2 regions of the Streptomyces sp. NPDC059355 genome follow, and region 2 is predicted to be linked to the other one. Evidence: riboswitches for the same ligand, from Rfam matches in the RefSeq annotation. Region 2 holds a riboswitch; the other holds the start of a gene.
What was found. Region 2 has a riboswitch for guanidine ahead of ACFXGI_RS16755 (Ohr family peroxiredoxin). Riboswitches for the same ligand answer to the same signal wherever they lie in the genome.
Positions count from the first base shown of each region.

Region 1: another riboswitch for guanidine. It lies ahead of ACFXGI_RS19430 (multidrug efflux SMR transporter); the one in region 2 lies ahead of ACFXGI_RS16755 (Ohr family peroxiredoxin).

Region 1 is NZ_JBHYXN010000019.1:22,567-30,043, reverse strand. Features, by position in the region: gene ACFXGI_RS19435 (transglycosylase domain-containing protein) at 1-2,352, shown strand, start outside; gene ACFXGI_RS19430 (multidrug efflux SMR transporter) at 2,375-2,695, opposite strand; guanidine-III (ykkC-III) riboswitch at 2,727-2,805, opposite strand; gene ACFXGI_RS19425 (co-chaperone GroES) at 2,899-3,201, opposite strand; gene ACFXGI_RS19420 (DUF3618 domain-containing protein) at 3,296-3,613, opposite strand; gene bcp (thioredoxin-dependent thiol peroxidase) at 3,722-4,189, shown strand; gene ACFXGI_RS19410 (HNH endonuclease signature motif containing protein) at 4,335-4,982, shown strand; gene ACFXGI_RS19405 (HNH endonuclease) at 4,979-5,629, shown strand; tRNA gene ACFXGI_RS19400 (tRNA-Leu) at 5,679-5,762, shown strand; gene rdgB (RdgB/HAM1 family non-canonical purine NTP pyrophosphatase) at 5,818-6,423, opposite strand; gene ACFXGI_RS19390 (hypothetical protein) at 6,485-6,871, opposite strand; gene rph (ribonuclease PH) at 7,006-7,477, opposite strand, start outside.
Region 2 is NZ_JBHYXN010000015.1:64,602-72,078, forward strand. Features, by position in the region: gene ACFXGI_RS16720 (GNAT family N-acetyltransferase) at 1-226, shown strand, start outside; gene ACFXGI_RS16725 (ABC transporter ATP-binding protein) at 251-1,021, opposite strand; gene ACFXGI_RS16730 (hypothetical protein) at 1,018-1,197, opposite strand; gene ACFXGI_RS16735 (ABC transporter ATP-binding protein) at 1,211-1,879, opposite strand; gene ACFXGI_RS16740 (branched-chain amino acid ABC transporter permease) at 1,876-3,261, opposite strand; gene ACFXGI_RS16745 (branched-chain amino acid ABC transporter permease) at 3,258-4,178, opposite strand; gene ACFXGI_RS16750 (branched-chain amino acid ABC transporter substrate-binding protein) at 4,185-5,381, opposite strand; guanidine-III (ykkC-III) riboswitch at 5,607-5,670, shown strand; gene ACFXGI_RS16755 (Ohr family peroxiredoxin) at 5,751-6,197, shown strand; gene ACFXGI_RS16760 (hypothetical protein) at 6,190-6,642, shown strand; gene ACFXGI_RS16765 (hypothetical protein) at 6,697-6,933, opposite strand; gene ACFXGI_RS16770 (RimK family alpha-L-glutamate ligase) at 6,908-7,477, shown strand, end outside.

The DNA of each region.
Region 1 (7,477 bases), on a different contig from region 2:
CAGAACGCGCAGAAGCCGGCGGGCGACCGGCAGGCCCGCCGAGCCGCCAAGAAGGCCGAGCGCAACCGGAAGCGGACCGGCTGGCGCCGCCTCGTCCCCACCTGGCGCATGGTCCTCGCCACCGTCGTGCTGCTCGGCTTGCTGATCGTCGGCGCGTTCGTCGCCGGCTACCTGCTGGTCCACATCCCGCCCGCCAACGCCGCCGCGACCGCCCAGTCCAATCTCTACCTGTACGCCGACGGCTCCCAGCTCGCCCGCGACGGCGAGGTCAACCGCGTCAACGTCCCGCTCTCGCAGATCCCCCGCACGGTCCAGGAGGCCGTACTGGCCGCGGAGGACCGGGACTTCCACTCCGAGCGGGCCGTCGACCCCAAGGCCATGGTCCGCGCCGCCTGGAACACGGCGACCGGCAAGGGCACCCAGTCCGGCTCCACCATCACCCAGCAGTACGTCAAGAACTACTACCTGGGCCAGGAACAGACCATCAAGCGCAAGGTCAAGGAGTTCTTCATCGCGATCAAGCTCGGTCGCGAGAAGTCGAAGGACTACATCCTGGAGGGGTACCTCAACACCAGCTACTTCGGCCGCAACGCGTACGGCATCCAGGCCGCCGCCCAGGCCTACTACGGCAAGGACGTCGACAAACTCACCACCGCCGAGGGCGCGTACCTCGCCACCCTCCTCAACTCTCCCAGCGCCTTCGACGTCGTCGCCCACCCCCAGAGCCGCGAGCGCGCGCTCGCCCGCTGGAACTACGTCCTCGACGGCATGGTCAAGAAGCAGTGGCTGCCCGCGGCCGAGCGGGCCGCCATCCGCTTCCCCGAGCCCGGCAAGGTCCGCCCGGCCGCCGGGCTCTCGGGCCAGCGCGGCTATCTCGTCGAGGCCGTGAAGGACTACATCGTCGATCACAAGATCCTCGACGAGAAGACCCTCGCCGAGGGCGGCTACCGCATCACCACGACCATCGACAAGCGCCGGCAGAACGCCTTCGTCGAGGCCGTCGACGAGACGATGGTCAGCAAGCTCGACCCGGAGAAGAACAAGGCCGACCGGGTCGTACGGGCCGGCGGGGTCTCCATCGACCCGGCCACCGGCAAGGTCGTCGCCATGTACGGGGGCATCGACTACACCAAGCAGTACGTCAACAACGCGACCCGGCACGACTACCAGGTGGCCTCCACCTTCAAGCCGTTCGTGTTCGCGTCCGCCGTCGAGAACGACTCCCGCACCCAGGACGGCCGCCTGATCACCCCCAACACCCTCTACAACGGCGACAACAAGCGCCGCGTGGTCGGCACCAGGACCCCGTACGCCCCCGAGAACGAGGGGCAGATCTCGTACGGGAACATCACCGTCAACACCGCCACCGACCTCTCCGTCAACGCCGTCTTCGCGCAGATGGTCGTCGACGTCGGCACCGCCAAGGTCAAGCGGACCGCGATCGGCCTCGGCATCCCCGAGGACACCCCGAACTTCGACGCCGGTCCGGCCATGGCGCTGGGCACCATGCAGGCCAGCGTCCTGGACATGACCCAGGCCTACGCGACCCTCGCCGACCACGGCCGCCACACCCCCTACACCCTCGTCGAGAAGATCGAGAAGGGCGACGACGACGTCCACCTGCCCGACCGCACCCCGAAGCAGGCCATCAGCCGCGAAGCCGCCGACACCACCACGTCCATGCTGGTCAGCGTCGTCGACAACGGCACCGGTACGGCGGCCCTCGCCGCCGGGCACCCGGCCGCCGGCAAGACGGGCACCGGCGAACTGGACCGCTCCGCCTGGTTCGCCGCCTACACCCCGGACCTGGTCACGGTCGTCTCGATGATGGGCCAGGACCCCGATACGGGCGCCCTGGAATCCCTGTACGGGGCACTCGGCGAGGCCCGGATCGGGGGCGGCGGGTACCCGGCGCGGATCTGGGCGCAGTACACGAAGGCGGCCCTGGAGAACAGCGACCCCCTGGACTTCGACCTCGATCTCCAGCCGGGCGCGGCCCCGTCCCCGCCGCCGTTCGTCCCGAGCAGCCCGGAGCCGTCGGAGGACGAGAGCACCCCGCAATCCCCGGCCCCGCCGAGCAGGCCGAACCGCCCGGGCCGGCCGACGCCGCCCACCGGCGGCCAGGGCCAGGGCGGCCGCAGCCAGGGGCAGAGCCAGGGCCAGAACCAGGGGCAGACCACCGGGGGCCAGACCCCGGAGGACGACACCACAGGGGGCCAGAGCGACGCGGGCACCTCCGCCGGAACGAGTACGGGGACGACCGGGGGCGCCACGACGGGCTCGACGGCAGGCACCCCGGGCGGCGCGACGGGCGGCCTGCGCAGCCGCCCGTCGTCGGAGTACCTGGAGTAGCCGCCCCGGAAGGGGGCGGGGATCAGTGACCGGAGGTCGCCTTCAGCCCCACCACGGCGACCAGCAGCAGGCAGATGAAGAAGATGCGGGCGGCGGTGACGGGCTCACCCAGCACCGCCATCCCGAGCACCGCGGCGCCGGCCGCGCCGATGCCCACCCATACGCCGTACGCGGTACCGATGGGCAGGGTCTTGGCGGCGTACGAGAGCAGCACCATGCTGGCGACGATCCCGGCACCGGTGAACACGCTGGGCCACAGCCGCGTGAAGCCCTCCGTGAACTTCATACCGATCGACCAGCCGACTTCGAGCAGACCGGCGACGAGAAGCAGAACCCAGGCCATGACGGGCACCTCCGGAAACGAGAGCGAACGGGGTGCGTCGTCTTGTCGTCCAGCAACAGCTACCCGGTACGGCGCGTCTCGTCGGGGGTTCCCCACCACCGTAGCAAAGCCCGTGCGAAAGGGCCGGTGACACCGGTCACCGGCCCTTCGACGCCTGCTCGCAGATCGCCCGCTCGAAGATCGCTCGCCTACAGACCGCTCGCCTACAGGTAGAGCCCGGTGGAGTCCTTGGACCCCTCCAACCGCTCCGCGGCCACGGCGTGCAGGTCCCGCTCGCGCATCAGCACGTACGTGGCACCCCGCACCTCGACCTCGGCCCGGTCCTCCGGGTCGTACAGCACCCGGTCGCCCGGCTCCACACTGCGTACGTTCTGCCCGACCGCGACCACCTCGGCCCAGGCCAGCCGCTTGCCCACGGCAGCGGTCGCCGGGATCAGGATGCCGCCGCCCGAGCGCCGCTCACCCTCCGGCGAGTCGGACTTCACGAGCACACGGTCGTGCAGCATGCGGATGGGCAGCTTGTCGTGGGTGGTGGTCTTGGTGTCGTCGCTCACGTCACGAACCTACCCGCCCGCGCCCGGCCCGTGCGCCGCAGGGTCATCAGCGCTTGCGCCGCGCCGACACCACGAGCAGGCCGATCACACCGGCCGCGAGCAGTGCGACGGGCGCGATCCGCTCGTAGCGCGGGGCGCCGTCCTCGTGGCGCAGGCCGTCCCGTACGTCCGTCAGGAGACGGTTCACGGCGACGACGGCCCGCCCGGCGGTGTGGTCCACGGTCGAGACGACCCTGGCCTTCGCGTCCCCGATGATCGTCGTCGGGTGCAGGCGCACGCCGATCTCGTCGAGCGTCTCGGCGAGCTCCTCGCGGCGGCGGACGATGTCCGCCTCGATCTGTGCGGGGGTCCTGGCTTCGGGCACCGCGCTGCCTCCGTCGTCGTCGGGTCGGATAGGGGGCGTAGCCCACCATGAACAGTCTGTCAGCTTAGTCTCGGACCGTACCGATCCCCTCCCGAGGAGACTGTTGACATGAGCGAGCGACTCCAGCCGGGCGACACCGCCCCCGCCTTCACCCTGCCCGACGCGGACGGCAACGAGGTCTCGCTCGCCGACCACAAGGGCCGCAAGGTGATCGTGTACTTCTACCCGGCGGCGCTGACGCCGGGTTGCACGAAGCAGGCCTGCGATTTCACGGACAACCTGTCGGTGCTGGCCGAGGCCGGCTACGACGTGATCGGCGTGTCCCCGGACAAGCCGGAGAAGCTGGCGAAGTTCCGCGAGAAGGAGCACCTGAAGGTCACCCTGGTCGGCGACCCGGACAAGCAGGTCCTGGAGGCCTACGGCGCGTACGGCGAGAAGAAGCTGTACGGCAAGACGGTGACGGGCGTCATCCGCTCCACGGTGATCGTGGACGAGGAGGGCAAGGTCGAACGAGCCCTCTACAACGTCAAGGCCACGGGCCACGTAGCCAAGATCATCAAGGACCTGGCCATCTGACGGACCCCCGGCTCCCCGACAGCGGCCCGCACCCTCCCGGTGCGGGCCGCTCCGCTTATCGGACGAGACGGCCCGTAACCGACCGTCCATCGCCCCGTTGCTCCGTACGAGAGCCGCACACGCGGCCGGACAGGGAGGGGGCGGGATGCCGATCAGCCCGTACACGAAGGAACGCCTCGCGGAGGCGGCGAGCACGTCGCGGACGCTGAGCGAAGCGGTGGAGAAGCTGGGGGCGGACCCGCGGGGCGGATCCCGTGACCACGTGCGCATCCGCATGCGGAAGCTGGGGATCGACACCTCGCACTTCGAGCGGGAGGGGGTGAAATGGACCAGGGAGGTGCTCGAGGAAGCCGTGGCCGCTTCCAGCAACATGTACGCGGTGCTCCGCCGACTGGGCTTGGAACCAGTGGGTGGTCACCACGCTCACATCAGCCGCAAGGTGAAGGCATTCGCGATCGACACCTCGCACTTCACCGGTCCGACACGGACAGAGCGAATGCGGGACAACGGGCGCCGCCGCACGGCCGAGGAGATCCTGCACGAGGACTCCTCGCCACAAGCCACGAGGACACCCAATTCCCGCCTGCGGCGCGCCCTTCTGGAGACGGGGGCCGACGAGTGCTGCGCCTCCTGCGGCATCAAGGCGGCCTGGCTGGGCGAGCCGCTTCCCTTGGAGGTCGACCACATCGACGGCAACTGGCGGAACAACCGGCGGGAGAACCTGCGGTTCCTCTGCCCCAACTGCCACTCCACCACGAGCACATACCGCGGCCGGGGCAAGGTGCGCCGATGACCACGACCAACCGCTACACGAGGGACATCCTGGCCGAGGCGGCCCGGCTCTGTTCGAACATCGAGGAGGTCATCGCCCATCTGGGCACGCGATCCTACCCGCGGCTCTCGTCCTATCTTCTGAAGCGGTTCGCCGACCACGGCATCGACGTCTCCCACTTCCCTGCCATTGGCCGCCCGCCCCGGCCGGCCACGGCGGAACTCCGGCGCGTGGTGGACGCCTCGCGCTCACTCGCCGAGACCCTTCGCCACCTCGGCCGGCCGGACAACCACCATCAGCGCACGCGCCTGCGTACATGGATCGCTGACGAGGGCATCGGCACCACTCACTTCCTGGGGCAGGCCCACCAGCGCGGCAAGCCATCACCCACCGCCAAGACACCGGACGAAATACTCGTCCGGCATGACAGGCAGCGGAGAACCGGTACCAAGACGCTGCGCCGCGCGCTGCACGAGATCGGCGTGCCGGACTGCGACCGGTGCGGAACCCCTCCCGAGTGGCAAGGGCGCCCCATGACCTTGGAGATCGACCACATCAACGGCGACTGGAGCGACGACCGCCGGGAGAACCTCAGGCTGCTGTGCCCCAACTGCCACGCGATCACCAGCACATGGTGCCGAGGAGGCAACCGCCGGTCGAGTTCCTGATCTTGCGCATTTCCGTACAGCCGCCTGCCGCTATCATGACAGGCGGCTAGCGGCGGTGGCGCAACGGCGACGCAGCAGACTTAGGATCTGTGGCCCGTGAAACGGCTTGAGGGTTCGAATCCCTTCCGCCGCACAACAACGGCCTGTGAATCGCAAGATCGATTCACAGGCCGTTCTCGTACGCTCCCTCAGCCGACCAGGGCGCGGATGAAGGGGAGCAGGGCGCGGAAGGCCTGGCCGCGGTGGGAGATGGCGTTCTTTTCCGCCGGGGTGAGTTCCGCGCAGGTGCGGGTGTCGCCCTCGACCTGGAGGATCGGGTCGTAGCCGAAGCCGCCCGTGCCCGCCGGGGTGTGGCGGAGGGTGCCCAGGAGGCGGCCTTCGACCACGCGTTCGGTGCCGTCCGGGAGGGCGAGGGCCGCCGCGCACGCGAAGTGGGCTCCGCGGTGCTCGTCGGCGATGTCCCCGAGCTGGGCCAGCAGCAGGTCCAGGTTCGCCCGGTCGTCGCCGTGCTTGCCCGCCCACCGCGCCGAGAAGATGCCGGGGGCGCCGTTCAGGACGTCCACGCAGAGGCCGGAGTCGTCGGCGATCGCCGGCAGGCCGGTGGCCCGGGCCAGGGCGTGCGCCTTGAGGAGGGCGTTCTCGGCGAAGGAGACGCCGGTCTCCTTGACGTCCGGGATCTGCGGGTACGCGTCCGCGCCGACCAGCTCGTGCGGCAGGCCGGCGTCGGACAGGATGGCGTGGAGCTCGGCGATTTTGCCCGCGTTGCGGGTGGCGAGGATCAGGCGGCTGGTCATGCCGCCATTATCCCGTGCCCGCCGATCCCCGGTTCCGACCGCCCGTCAGCCCGTCAGCCCGTCAGCCCGGGGTGCAGACCTTCGAGAGTTCCTTCGCCGCGTCGGCGACCGGCTGGATGTCCGGGTTGGCGTTGCCGTTCTCGATGGCCGTGCGGACGTTCTTCACCGCCGTGGTCATGGAGGAGACGGCCTTGCTCAGGTCGGCGTTGTCCGTCTGGTCGCCGACCTTCTTGAGGTTCGCCTCGATCTGGTTCAGCGCGTTCTGGGCGTCCTGCGGGCTGTTGCCGGCCTGCGAGACCGCCTGCTGGAGGTCGTTGGCCCCGTCCGTGATGGCCACGGCCGTGTTCGCGCAGTCCATCGCCGTCGAGATCGCGTCACAGGACGTCAGCGCCGGTACGGCGAGAGCCGCTGCGAGCACGACCGCCGCTATGCGGTGCTTCGGGTTCATGTTCGGGTCTCCCAGGAATCGACACGGATGCGAGGACGGGCGCACGGCTTTGACACCGTGCGCCCGTGTCCAGGGGGACGCACCGGCGGCCCCCGCGGTTCTCTCTGTTGCCCGGAGGCTGCCCGCAGGCGTGCCTACAGCTGGAGCGCGCCCAGCTGGATGGCCTCCAGGTCGGCGCAGCCGCCGGCGGCCAGGTCCAGGAGGGCGTTGAGCTCCTTGCGGTCGAACGGCTCGCCCTCGGCGGTGCCCTGGACCTCGACGAAGCGGCCGTCGCCGGTGCAGACCACGTTCATGTCGGTCTCGGCGCGCACGTCCTCCTCGTAGCAGAGGTCGAGCAGCGGGACGCCGTCCACGATGCCGACGCTGACGGCGGCGACGGTGCCGGTGAGCGGCTTGCGGCCGGCCTTGATCAGCTTCTTCTGCTGGCCCCACGCGACGGCGTCGGCCAGGGCGACGTAGGCGCCGGTGATGGCGGCGGTACGGGTGCCGCCGTCGGCCTGGAGGACGTCGCAGTCCAGGACGATGGTGTTCTCGCCCAGCGCCTTGTAGTCGATGACGGCGCGCAGGGAGCGGCCGATGAGGCGGGAGATCTCGTGGGTGCGGCCG
Region 2 (7,477 bases):
CCGCACCGCCGTGGTCGACCAGGTGGAGACCGACCCGGCCCACCAGCGCCGCGGCCTGGGGCGCCTGGTGATGGACAGACTCACCGAGGCTGCCGCGCAGCAGGGGGCCACGGCAGGCGTGCTGGGCGCGACGCCGGAGGGCCGTGCTCTGTACGAGACGACAGGATGGCGCGTACTGGCCCCGCTGACCAGCGCCCTGCGCGGCCCTGACCCGGTCGGCACCTGAGGGAGCAGCGGGTGTGTGGTGGTGTCAGGGGGTGGTCTCGCCGAGGTAGGCGGTGCGGATACGGGGGTCGTCGAGGAGCTCGTGGGCCGGGGCGTGCATGGTGATCCGGCCCGTCTCCAGGACGTAGCCGCGGTCGGCGATCCTGAGGGCCTGGGCGGCGTTCTGCTCGACCAGGAGCACCGTGGTGCCCTGGGCGTTGATCTCCTTGATGATCTCGAAGATCTGCGCCACGATCAGCGGGGCCAGGCCCATCGACGGCTCGTCGAGGAGCAGCAGTTCGGGGCGGCCCATCAGGGCGCGTCCCATGGCGAGCATCTGCTGCTCCCCGCCGGAGAGGGTGCCGGCCTGCTGGGTGCGCCGCTCGGCCAGGCGGGGGAAGAGGGCGAACACCCGCTCCAGGTCCTCCTGCCGCAGCCGTTTGAAGCGGTAGGCGCCCATGTGGAGGTTCTCCAGGACCGTCATGTCGGCGAAGACCCTGCGGCCCTCCGGCGAGTGGCCGATGCCGAGGCCCACGACCGAGTGGGAGGGGATGCCGTCGATGCGCTCCCCGCAGAACCTCACCGCTCCCGCAGCGGGTCGGTGCAGGCCGGAGATGGTGCGCAGGGTGGTGGTCTTGCCGGCGCCGTTGGCGCCGAGCAGTGCGACCACCTCCCCCTCGCGGACGGCCATGTCGATGCCCCGCAGCGCGCTGATCGCACCGTGGGACACGTGGAGATCGGCGAGTTCCAGGATCGTCGGGGTCGGGACCGGGGCCGTGACGGCGGTCCTGTGCGCGAGGTGTGCCGCTGCGGTCATCGGGTCCGTCCTTGCCGGGAGTCCGTGTCGGAGGTGCCGAGGTAGGCCTCCACGACCGCCGGGTCGCGCTGTACCTCGGACGGCGAGCCGGAGGCGATGACCTTGCCGAAGTTGAGCACGGTCACCCGGTCGGCCACCGAGGTCACCAGGGGCATGTCGTGCTCGATCAGCAGCACGCTGATGTCGAGTTCACGGTTGATGCGGCGGATCAGCGCGGCCAGTTCCCGCTTCTCGGTGGGGTTGGTGCCCGCGGCCGGTTCGTCCAGGAAGGAGCAGCCGGGGGCCGGTGGCCAGCGCCCTGGCGATCTCCAGCCGGCGCTGGTCCCCGTAGGAGAGGGAGTCGGCCCTCTCCTCGGCCCGGCCGTCGAGGCCCACCAGTGCGAGCAGGCGCCGGGCCGTCTCCTCGGCGGCGCGTTCCTCCGCCTTCGCCCGGGGCAGGCCGAGCATGATGCTCAGCGGCCCGCAGCGAGTTCCGCTCTCCGCCGCGACCTTGACGTTCTCCAGGGCGGTCAGGGCGGAGAAGAGGCGGATGTTCTGGAAGGTACGGGCCACACCGAGCCGGTTGACGTGGTGGGGCTTGCGGCCGAGCAGGCTGTGCTCCGTACCGGCGTCGGTGCGCAGGAGCACGCGCCCTTCCTGTGGTGTGTAGGCGCCGGTGAGCGAGTTGAACAAGGAGGTCTTGCCCGCGCCGTTGGGGCCGATCACGGCGTGGATCTCGCCCCGTCGTACGGTGAGGTCCACTTCGGAGAGGGAGACCAGGCCGCCGAAGCGCAAGGTCACTCCCGATACCAGGAGGACCGGGGCGCAGGTGTCGGGTGCCGGCGCCGGCGCCGTGCGCTCCGCGAGTGTGGTCGTCATGATGCCTCCCGCGTGCGGACGGTGCGCCTGCGGCGCCTGGCGGGCAGGAGTCCCTGCGGGCGGTAGATCATCATGACCACCAGCAGGGCGCCCAGGTACATGAACCGGTCCTTCTGGTCCACCACGTCCTTCAGGCCGTGCGGCAGATAGGCCAGGAGTGCGGCCCCCAGCAGGACGCCGGGGATGGAGCCCATCCCGCCGAAGATCACGTAGGCGAGGACCAGCACCGAGTACAGCAGCGGGAAGTTCTCGGGGTTGATGAACCCGACCTTGCTGGCGTAGACGGCGCCGGCGACTCCGGAGGTGGAGGCGCCGATGGCGAAGGCCATCAGCTTGTACTTCACCGTGTCCACTCCGTGCGCGGCCGCGGCGACCTCGTCCTCGCGGATGGCCTCCCAGGTGCGTCCGATCTTGGAGCGCACCAGCTTGCGGAAGAGCAGCACCAGGACCGTGATCAGGCCGATGAGCAGCCACAGGTAGTCCAGCGGGTCCAGGCCCCAGCGGTATTGCACGGGGCCGAGGTCCACGGAGAAGTGCGGGATGCCGAAGACGCCCAGGGAGCCGCCCGTCACCGATTCGGCGTTCTTGGCGATCAGGTAGATGATCTCGTGGAAGCCGAGGGTGACGATGGCGAGGTAGTCGCCGCGCAGGCGCAGGGTCGGGGCACCGAGCAGGATGCCCGCGAGCAGGCAGGTGACCATCGCGACGGGGATGGACAGGAACGGGTTCAGCTCGAACGGCGGCTTGACGGGCAGTTGTCCGCTCCAGAAGGCGGTGCTGTAGCTGCCGATCGCGAAGAACGCCACGAAGCCGAGGTCGAGCAGACCGGCCCATCCGATGACGACGTTGAGTCCGAGGGCGAGCAGGATGTAGATGCCGACCCAGTCGACCAGGACCTGGTTCGTGGACCGGTCGAACAGCAGGGGCAGGAACACGGCCGCGGCGAGCCCGGCCACCACCAACGCCACGCGCAGCCCGGGGCGGCTGTCGAGTGCCGGGCGGATCCTGGCCAGCGGAGCGGCGGCCCTGGCACCGGAGGCCACGGCACGGCGCGGGGCGGCGCCGAACTCGGCGACCGCCCAGAGGGCGACGGCCGCGGCGATCCAGGCCCACAGTGCGGTCCCGGTGAAGGTCGTGCGCAGGGAGAGCAGCAGGTCGGCTCCGGATCCCTGCTCGCCGGTCATCACGGCGAGCAGGACGCCGACGGCGGTGAGGGTGCACAGCCTGCGCCAGCGCGGACGCTCGTACCAGCGGTGCCTGCGCAGGGCCGCCAGGGCCTCGGCCGAGGGCCGGGTGGGACGGAAGGACACCGTGGACGTGGACATCGGGAGGTGCGCGGCCCGCCCCGGGGTGACCACACGCGTGTCGTCGATCGTGCTCATGCCGTCCTCCCGAGCTTCGCGCTGAGGATGCCGGTCGGGCGGAACATCAGCACGACGACCAGGACCGCGAAGGCCGCGACGTAGCGCCATTCCTCGCCGAACAGCGGGACGTTGTAGGTCTCGACCAGGCCGAGAAGCATTCCGCCGAGCATGGCACCGCGAATGTTGCCGATGCCGCCGAGGACGGCCGCGGCGAAGGCCGTGATGCCGGGGATGAAGCCCATGGTGAACGAGACCTGGCTGTTGAGCCCGAAGAGGAAGCCGGCGATCCCGCCGAGGACCCCGCCGATCACGAACGTACGGGAGACGATCCTGTCGATGTCGACGCCCATCAGGCCGGCGGCCTCGGGGTCCTGTGCGACGGCCCGGATGGCGGAGCCCAGCTTGGTGCGGCGCACCAGCAGGTCGAGGCCGACGATCATCACCAGCGCGGCGACGATCAGCAGCAGCTTGACGACGTCGACCGGTGCTCCGAGAACGTGGAAGAGCACGCCGTTGTCGAAGAGCGCGGGCATGGCCTTGGGGTCGCGCCCGAAGAGCTTGCCCGCGAGGTTGTAGAGGAAGAACGAGGCGCCGATGGCACTGATCAGGAAGATCAGCGCGGGCGCGTTGCGCTTGCGCAGCGGCCGGTAGGCGACCTTCTCCAGACCGAAGGCGGTGCCCGCCCCGACCAGGCCGGAGACGACCAGGCCGAGGAGGACGAGCAGGACCGACACCAGCCCGGAGGGGTGGCCGGGGGCGACCTCGGTGAGCACGATCAGCGCTCCGAAGCCGCCCAGCATGAACACCTCGCTGTGGGCGAAGTTGATCAGCTTGAGCACGCCGTAGACCAGGGTGTAGCCGATGGCGATCACGGAGTACAGCGCGCCGAGCGCGAGGCCCGGGACCAGGTAGTCGCGGAATTCCAGGAGTGTCATCGCTCGTCAGCCCGCGCTCACCAGCGTGTCGACGTTGCCCTTGAGGGTGATCCGGCCGCCCTTGACCTCGCTGAGGTAGATGCCGTTGCCGGCGAACTCGCCGTTCTCCTTGAACGAGAACTGCCGCGTGAGGCCCTTGTAGTGGGCCTTCTTCACCTTCTCCAGGACGGCCTCGCGCCGCACGTCTCCGCCGTCGCCGCCGCCGAGCGCCTTGATCTGCTCGATGATGAGGTTGGTGGCGTCGTAGGACTCGGCCGCGTACAGGCCGGGCGGGGCCTTGTACTCCGTCTTGTAGTCCTCGGCGAACTGCTTGGTGCCCGGGTCGACGTTGGCGTCCAGGCACTGGCAGGTCAGCAGCCAGCCCTCGGCCGCGTCGCCGGCCAGCTCGGTGAACTTCTTGTCGTACGTCCCGTCGCTGGCGATCTTCGGCTTGTCGAAGCCTATATCCTTGAGCTTCTTGGCGAACGGCGCCGCGTCCGAGTAGAGCCCGTTGTAGATCAGCGCGTCGGCGCCGGAGTGCTTCACGGCCGTGGCGGCAGCGGTGTAGTCGGGGGTCTTCGAGGGGACGCTGGCCTTGACGACCTCGACACCGGCTTCCTTGAGCTGCTTCTCGGCGACCTTGGAAAGGCCGACGCCGTACTCGCTCTTGTCGTCGACGAGGTAGACCTTCTTGGTCCCCAGCTGCTTGGTGAAGTACGTGACCATGGCGCCGCCCTGGGCGTTGTCGTTCGGGACGGAACGCACGAAGGAGCGGAAGCCGAGCTCGGGCAGGCTCGGGTTGCTGGCGTGGGAGACGGAGACCAGGCCGGCCTCCGAGTACAGCCGGCCCGAGGCCTTGGCCGCGCCGGAGAAGGCGGGGCCGACCAGGCCGAGGACGCTCTCGTCGTCGATGAGCTTCTGCGCCGCGGCCGGGGACTGGTCCGGGGAGCCGGCGTCGTCGGATGCCGCGTACTCCACGTGGAAGGCCAGGTCGCCCCGGGCGTTGGCCTGCTTGACGGCCAGCTTGACGCCGTTCTCCATGTTCACGCCGATGGCGGAGCTCTCGCCCGTGAGCGGGCCCTGGAAACCGATCTTGTAGATCGCCTTTCCGTCGGCGGCGACGCCGGCGGCGCCGCTGTCCTTGTTGCAGCCGGTCAGCGCGGTCGCGCCCGTGACGGCGAGTGCGGCGCACATCGACACCATCGACAACTTCCTGCGGTTCACTTCTGCTCCCTGTGACTGTCGTGGATCGACAGGGGTGGCTTTGCTCGACCCCCCGAACCGCACGTTGATGGCGTGCGACTCGGGCACCGTATTCAGCGGCGACCCGGCCGTCCCGGTGCACTTCCAGAGCCGGTCAAGTCCGGGAGGACCTGTCAGGTCCACGGGGGTGAGGAGGGTCACCGCAGGTGGGCGTCCCGGCGGGCCCGCTCCCGTTGCTAGATTATCCGGTGGCCCGGTCCCCAGGCCCCGGACGAGACGCGCCGTACCCGGTCATGCACGACGACGCGCCAGGCACTGCCCCACCGGCAGACGCCCTAGCGCTGTCCGGCCCCGGGTGGCGTTCCCTCGTCGTACAGATGGGCTGACCACATGACCGTGCCGCTGACCCGCACCCTCTACCGGACGACCGCCCACGCCGTCGGGGGCCGTACCGGATCGGTGCTCTCCGATGACGGGCGCCTCGGCGTCCGTCTGGCCCCGCCGCTCAAGAAGACGCCCGGTACCACCAACCCCGAGCAGTTGTTCGCAGCAGGGTTCGCCGCCTGTTTCACGTCCGCGCTCGCCGAGGTCGCAGCCGAGTTCGGGGCGGACGCCTCGGCCGCGCGCGTCGCGTGCGAGGTACGGCTCGGTACGACGGACACGCCCGCGGGCTACGGTCTCGCGGTCGGCCTCACGGGCTCCCTGGCGGGGTGGAACGCGGCCGACCTGCTGCCCCTGCTCCACCGGGCGGACGCGGTCTGCCCCTACTCACAGGCCATCCGCGGGAACATCGAGCTCTCTCTGCGGGCCGTTGACGACACCGCCGCCGATGGCTGAGCCGACGGATACGCCCGGGAGCCTCGCGCCGGAGGACGGGCAGGGCGTCCCGGTGCCCGAGCGGGGGGCGTGGCTGCGGCGCGGCATCAGCCGCAACGGCGGTCCGCTGGTCGAAGACCGCGAAGTGGTGTGGCTGCAGGCCGGTCCGTACTTCGCCGACAGCCGGGGCTTCGCCGGCGTCACGTCCTTCGACGGCTCCCGGGTCCACTTCCACCACCTGGAGGGCGAGCCCGGCGAGGACACGGGCACCTTCCGGTGGGAGGGTGCGAACCTCGTCGAGCGCGGCACCAACACGGACGGCAGCACCTTCCTGGAGATCTGGACCCCGCTGCCGGCCGGCGACGGCGACACCGGCTCATGGGCCGGTGCCGGCTACCACGTGGTGCGCGTCGGCCGGCATCTCGTCCACGTCGACTCCCGGTCGGGTACCTACTGGCGGACGTGACCGGTCACGCCGAGCAGGCACGGCAAGCCCCCTGCCGGGGGCCTTCGCCGTCGCCTACTGCGGGTCGTACCGGCGTTTCTCGACCACCAGCGGCAGTCCCTCGACGTCCGGGACGCGCAGTTCGGCCGGGACCTCGGCGTCCGGGTCGACATCGACCGCCGGCACCAGCCTGCCGTCCGGAGTCCCACGGGCGTCCCAGGCCGAGGCCGCCCTCACCAACTTCCATGTCGCGTGCGTCGACTCGACGTTCCAGATCGGCGACCGGATGGTGCAGCCCAGTCCGATCGACACGGGCGTTGCTCCGCAGGGGGAGTTCGGCGCCCTGCTGCGCGCCGCCCGACACGCTCCTGAGCTCCACCGAGGTGGCGCGCGCCATGGGCGGCCGCCGGATCGCGAACCCGCTGTCGGCCATGGCCTCCAACACGTCCAAGCCCTACAGGCCCAGCTCATCGCCCGTCACGGGTTCTACAGCCCGGCGGCCCTGGTCTCCGACGACGACCCGGACGAGGTCCTCGGCTTCGTGGACCTGCACCGCGGGGCGGTGTACAAGTCCGCCGGCGGCATCCGGTCCCTGGTGACGGCCTTCGAACCGGTCCGCGACACGAGCCGCCTGGAACGCCTTCGGTGGTGCCCGGTCCAGTTCCAGGAGCGCCTCGCCGGCCCGGACGTACGGGTCCACGTGGTCGGCGATCGGACGTTCGCCGTCCGCGTCGACTCCACCGCGGTCGACTACCGCTACGCCCGGGCCCAAGCGGGAGTCGACGCACGGCTGCACGCCCACCGCCTCGACGACGACATCGCCGAACGCCGTGTCGCTCTGGCCGCCGATCCGGGG